Regions from separate parts of the Sporosarcina sp. FA15 genome, predicted to be linked through region 2. Evidence: predicted binding sites of a transcription regulator. Region 2 holds the regulator's gene; the other holds the start of a gene.
What was found. Region 2 encodes LexA, which represses DNA repair genes until DNA is damaged. Its sites were predicted from a motif close to CGAACATATGTTCG; they were not measured.

Region 1 (3,433 bases), 2.3 Mb from region 2:
GTTACTTTTTCTAAATAGGAAATAGCTTCTTCTGATACTGCTGTTGCACGAATCACATCACGGATTTCCTTTTTGATTGTCGTCGGTGTTATGCCATGTTTTTCATTATATTTTCGTTGAATGTCCCGACGTCGCTCCGTTTCCCCAATTGCTTTCGCCATGGAGTCCGTCATTCTATCTGCATATAAAATGACATGTCCATTGGAATTACGGGCAGCACGACCCATCGTCTGAATAAGTGCTCGCTCAGAACGTAGAAACCCTTCTTTATCAGCATCCAAGATTACAACAAGCGATACTTCAGGAATGTCTATCCCTTCTCTTAAGAGGTTAATACCCACAAGGACATCATATGTGCCTATTCGCAGTTCTCTTAACGTTTCAATTCGTTCAAGTGTTTTAATGTCAGAATGAAGGTATTGAACTTTTATACCAATTTCCTTCAAGTAATCGGTCAAATCTTCGGACATTTTCTTTGTTAACGTCGTAATTAGAACACGTTCATTGTTTTTCGTCCGTTCTCTTATTTGACCTATCAAATCATCAATCTGTCCTTCAATCGGACGGATTTCAATCGTCGGATCTAGTAGACCAGTCGGGCGGATAATCTGTTGAATCATCTCAGGAGTATGCTCAATTTCGTAAGGGCCTGGTGTCGCAGAAACATAAATCGCCTCGTGGACATGGTTTTCGAATTCTTGGAATGTAAGCGGTCTGTTGTCGAGTGCTGAAGGCAAACGGAAACCATGGTCAACAAGGACATTTTTCCGTGCCTGGTCACCGTTATACATACCACGGATTTGTGGCAATGAGACATGACTTTCATCTACAATAATGAGGAAATCATCTGGGAAATAGTCAAGCAATGTATACGGTATCGCTCCTGCAGGACGGAGTGTTAAATGACGGGAATAGTTTTCAATACCCGAACAGAAGCCCATTTCTCGCATCATTTCAAGATCATAGCGTGTCCGTTGTTCAAGACGTTGCGCTTCCAATAATTTGTCCTGGGCACGAAACTCTTTCAAACGTTCTTCCAGTTCAATTTCAATGTTTTCAATTGCTTTCACCATTTTTTCTTCACCAGTAACAAAGTGAGATGCGGGGAATATGGCAACGTGTTCACGTTCACCGAGGATTTCGCCTGTCAGTGAATCCACTTCGCGAATTCGTTCGATTTCATCACCGAAAAACTCGATACGTAAGCAATGTTCATCCTGGGATGCTGGCAAAAGTTCAACAACATCGCCGCGTACCCGGAACGTACCTCGAGTGAAACTTACGTCATTGCGTTCGTATTGAATATCTACAAATCTGCGAAGCAGTTCATTGCGTCCGATTTCCATACCTGGACGAAGAGAAACAACATGTGCGCTGTATTCTTCTGGGGAACCTAGACCATAAATGCAAGAGACAGATGCAACAATGAGTACGTCATTCCTTTCAAATAAGGAAGATGTTGCAGAGTGACGTAATTTATCAATTTCATCATTGATGCTTGAGTCTTTTTCAATGAAGGTGTCAGTATGCGCGATATACGCTTCTGGCTGATAATAATCATAGAAACTGACAAAGTATTCGACTGCATTGTCAGGAAAAAACTCTTTAAATTCACTATATAATTGACCCGCTAACGTTTTGTTGTGAGCGATAACGAGAGTCGGTTTGTTAATCTCCGTCAAGACATTCGACACGGTAAATGTTTTTCCAGTCCCGGTTGCACCGAGCAAAGTTTGGTGCTTCTCACCTCGGTTATGTCCTTCTAATAGTTGTGCGATTGCAGACGGCTGATCGCCTTGTGGTGTATAAGGGGCTTGCAAATTGAATTTTCCGACCATCGGAAAAACCTCCTCTATCAGTTACATCTATCTTATCACTTTACCCATCTTTTGACGAGTAAAAAGCGAACGTACGTTTTTTCACTAATTTTCACTTTTATAAACACACAAAAAAAAAACGCTGCATGTCTACTCAACATGTAGCGTCCTTGCATTTTTCAATCATTCTCTTCAAGTTTCCCCAGTCTTTTGGAATACAGTAGGAATGCGCTTTCATCCCTACTGTCAAGCGCAAGGTCAATCAATCCCATGAACCTACTCTTTGTCTGCTCTCTGTGTATATGTTTCAAAAAAAGATCTAAATAAATTTCATTCAGCAGTTTTTCCGCTTGGAGCGAAGTACTGTTTTTCCCTACAGCTTTTAAAAACTCGGCATATGAATAATTGTTCTCCATCCCTATCACCCCTGATGCCTTTTATTTAGTATATCTAATTTCAGAGATAAGTTGCAAGGTTTATTGGAATATTCTATTTTTATATTTAGTCATAATTTATCAAAGAAAAGCGTAAGGCGCCGTTAAGCCCCCCCGAGTCTAGACACTGTTCCATGACGAGAAATTCATACTTCCTTTTCTACAAACAAACGCCCCGTCTGCAAATGATTGCAAACAGGGCGACTTTTCTTAGTCATATTCTTTTTTCTCTACAGTCAATCTGATAGTAGCCTCAGAGATGATGAGAATGACAGCCCCTACAAGAAGAGGTGTTACAGAAACCCCATAAAGATACAGTGCAGCGCATGTGACTACTGCCGCCTGAATCCATTGGACTGTACGAACGATTCTTTTAATAGCATCCGGGCGGGTGTCTTCCTTTTCAGGAAATAGCATATCCATCCGAAAATCGTCCCCTGCCCGCAATGCGTGGATAAGTTGTACAGCAGAGGCAAATGCAAGCGCTCCTGCGAAAATAAAAACGACAATCGGAAACGGGATGAAAATCGCTCCAAGCGCTGATAAAGCAGTGAGCCTTACCCATAGCCAAAAAATATCATCCGTGCGTATAAACGTACGTCTGATTAAATACGGTTGTGCTACAGACTTACCGAAATTCGGGGATCCCATCGCAAAACCGAGCCATGCTCTTCTACTAATGGATCCTTTCAAATGCGGGACGTCTGTGAAGTAATTGGCAAAACGGTAAAAACGCATCATCCGATTCTGTTCGAGTGATATGAAATGATCGTAAGGGAATGGTTTTAGCATTCTCTTTTTTCGCCAATAGAAGTTGTACAGTACAATGAGTACACCAATAATCAGAAGTATAATTAGACTTCCTTCAAGACCTGCATAAATTATGGTTCCCGCCAATAAAAACCGGACGGCCCTATCTAGCCAGATCCCTTTTCCATCCAAAACATGTCTGAAATTATATTCCGACTCAATGAATACTCGCTTAATAACTAGTATCAAAACTGCGATAACGATGTATTCCATCTTTGAACCGGTCCCTGTAGCTGAAAGTAACGGCAACGCCACAATATATAAAATAAATGGTAATGGCAATTGGGAATAGAAGCTCCAACTCAAAGCCCGTTTCATATACGTAATAAGCTTTTGTTCCAGTGGTAGGAAATAAACCGTGTCAGCAGGTTT
Region 2 (3,433 bases):
AAAAGAGCAGAAAGTGCAATAAATCAGCCTTCCTGCTCCACCTCATATTCTTTATACCTGCGATGCACGGTCGCTTTACTAATATCATGCCCCAGTCCTTTCAAGACACCAGTAATTTCTTCATAGGTTAGTCCTTTGTCCCTCAATGAAACGATTTCAGCTATCGGCACTTCAATCCGTTCACGACCGTCCACGTTACCCCTATTTTTCAAGTTACGCTCGGGTCGATAGCCCTCCCTTACTGCGCGTTTCATGCCCCTTTTGATTTTGGCGTTATGTAGTTTGCGCTGGTACTCTTCGACGATAGCTAAAATCTCAAGTAACATTGTATCCATTTCATTTAGTGCTATAGGTCCGCTATCATTATGTGAATAAATCGCCGTGTCCGTTTTTGCCAATAGATGTAAAACTGCCATCCTTGCATTTCCACGTCCAAGTCTTGTTTCGTCTTGAATTAGGATTGCATCGACTTCCTCGTCACGGATGTAATCCAGCAGACTTAGAAGCCCCTCACGGTCAATGTCAAAACCGCTATGCTTATCCATAAATGTCGCGACATGTTCGAGACCGAGTTCAGTTGCCAAGTCCACAAGCTCCTCTTCTTGCCTCACCAGTGACATTTCCTGCGTTTCTTTCTCAGTGCTCACCCGGCAATAGATGACACATCTTTTATAGTGCCCTGTCATCGATTAACACCCGCCAGTTGTGTATTGTTTTCCCCCACAGTCCGTACAGCAGGCAAAAGTAGATCCTCGCCTCTTTTTATTGTAGCAGATGATAGGTCATTCAATTTTATCACTTCTTTGATCCATTTATCTGTAGACATATTATCCGAGTGAAGATAAGCGAGACCCCAAAGCGTATCCCCTTCAGTAATTGTTATTTTCGTGACCATTTGTTCCTTCTCGTATTTACTTACACCTATAATTGCAAAAACCATACATAAAACGATAATAAGTACAACATAGCTATTTCTTTTAATAAAAGTCATCATTACTCCCCCTTGCGAATACTTGTTCGGAATGCTTGTTCTCATTATAGAAAAGGAAAATGAGTTTGTCAACACTTATTCGAACCTGTGTTTGCCATTTATACAAGAGACTGATATAATGAATCTATCGAAAAGACTAGATTGTCGGGAATTTATTTTACGACTTTCGGAAATTAGCAGAATATAAGGTGAGAGGTGAATAGGATGCAAAAAATTTCAAAAAGGCAGGAAGATATTTTGTCTTTCATTAAATCTGAAGTGAAGAAAAAAGGTTATCCACCATCCGTGAGAGAAATTGGCGAGGCTGTCGGTTTGGCATCAAGTTCGACTGTTCACGGGCATTTAGCGCGATTGGAAAGCAAAGGTTTCATTAGAAGAGACCCGACAAAACCGAGAGCAATTGAAGTACTCGATCCAGAAGGCTTAGAAACGTTGAAACCCGGCGTTCTTCACGTACCTCTTGTCGGTAAAGTTACGGCTGGTCTTCCAATTACAGCTATTGAAAATATAGAAGAGTACTTCCCACTACCTGAATCTTTTGGTACATCGGAAGACAATCTGTTCATGCTTGAAATAGTTGGTAACAGTATGATTGAGGCCGGAATTTTGAATGGCGACTATGTTGTCGTTAAACAACAACAGACAGCAAATAACGGCGAGATTGTCGTGGCAATGACCGAATACGATGAAGCTACAGTGAAACGTTTCTTTAAAGAAAAAGATTATTTCCGTCTGCAACCTGAGAATGCTTCAATGGATCCAATCATCCTTGATAACGTATCAATTCTAGGTAAGGTAGTTGGCGTTTATCGTATGATTCATTAATTCTAAGTATGCAAAAGGGCTGTTTCCTTCGATTGAAGGAAACAGCCCTTTTTATTTGTAGCGTTGAGGTGACAGTTTTCGGCTTTGCCGTGACAGTTTACCGTCTTGCCCTCACAGTTTCGCTGATTGCCGTGACAGTTCGGCGTTGCCATTACAGTTTTCCGCCTTGCCCTCACAGTTTCACTGATTGCCGTGACAGTTCGGCGTTGCCATTACAGTTTTCGGCTTTGCCCTCACAGTTTCACTGATTGCCATGACAGTTCGGCGTTGCCATTACAGTTTTCCTCTTTGCCCTCACAGTTTCGCTGATTGGCATTACAGTTCGGCGTTGCCCTCACAGTTTTCCGCTTTGCCCTCACAGTTTCGCTGATTGCCGTGACAGTTCGGCGTTGCCATTACAGTTTTCCGCTTTGCCCTCACAGTTTCACTGATTGCCGTGACAGTTCGGCGTTGCCATTACAGTTTTCCGCTTTGCCCTCACAGTTTCGCTGATTGCCGTGTCAGTTCGTTTAATTTAATTCCCGATTAAGTTTTCCTTAACTAGTTTACCGATTGAAGATAGCACGGCTACTTTTACATGCTCGTACGTCAAGCCACCTTGGACATACGCCGTATAGGGCGGTCTGATGGGGCCGTCTGCCGTCAGTTCGATGCTGGAGCCTTGGATGAATGTCCCTGCCGCCATGATGACATCGTCGGTGTAGCCGGGCATATACGACGGCTCAGGGGCGTAGTGCGCATTGATAGGCGAGTTTTCTTGAATTGACCGACAGAACGCAATCATTTGATCGGCATTTTCAAAGGATACCGACTGAATTAGATCGGTTCTTTTTTCTGTGTAATGCGGCGATGTGTTGAGTCCGAAACTTTCTAGAAGTGCTGCGGTGAAAAGCGCTCCTTTTACGGCTTGACTGACAACATGCGGCGCTAGGAAAAATCCTTGGTACATTTCCCGCAGCGTATCCAGCGATGCCCCGGCTTCTGCCCCTAGACCTGGTGAAGTCATCCGGTATGCACACTTTTCAACTAGGTCTGCACGCCCAGCGATATAACCACCCGTTCTTGCGAGACCTCCACCTGGATTTTTGATCAGTGAACCTGCCATTAAGTCAACACCGACTTGAATCGGCTCTTGTTCCTCGACAAATTCGCCATAACAGTTGTCGACAAACACAACGAGGTCAGGATTGATGGCCTTCGCTTTACGAACCATTTCACCAATTTCATCCACCATGAAAGATGGACGGTCTGAATAGCCTTTTGACCGCTGGATACCAATCATTTTCGTCTTACTGTGAATGTTTTTAGCTACTTCTTCAAAATCGACTGTACCATCTTCATTCAAATCGATATGTTTATAGGTGATGCCATAATCATGCAGTGAACCCGTGTCTTTCCCTTTTCCAGAAACAATGGAGTCCAATGTATCATAAGGTTTCCCTGTAATATAAAGGAGCTCATCACCTGGTCGCAGGATTCCGAAAAGACTGATTGAAATAGCATGTGTTCCAGATATAATTTGATTGCGTACTAGGCAATCTTCTGCTCCAAAAACGTCAGCGTATACTTGTTCCAATACATCTCGGCCCGCGTCATCATAGCCGTAACCTGTTGAAC

Region 1: the regulator LexA is predicted to act here: its motif matches at 1,905-1,918, upstream of uvrB (excinuclease ABC subunit UvrB).

Annotation. Positions count from the first base shown of each region.
Region 1 is NZ_CP188818.1:4,366,213-4,369,645, reverse strand. Features, by position in the region: gene uvrB (excinuclease ABC subunit UvrB) at 1-1,838, opposite strand, end outside; gene ACP8HG_RS20850 (IDEAL domain-containing protein) at 1,997-2,233, opposite strand; gene ACP8HG_RS20845 (ABC transporter permease) at 2,462-3,433, opposite strand, start outside.
Region 2 is NZ_CP188818.1:2,017,966-2,021,398, forward strand. Features, by position in the region: gene ACP8HG_RS09750 (YneB family resolvase-like protein) at 24-686, opposite strand; gene yneA (cell division suppressor protein YneA) at 683-991, opposite strand; gene lexA (transcriptional repressor LexA) at 1,196-1,816, shown strand; gene ACP8HG_RS09765 (aminotransferase class I/II-fold pyridoxal phosphate-dependent enzyme) at 2,331-3,433, opposite strand, start outside.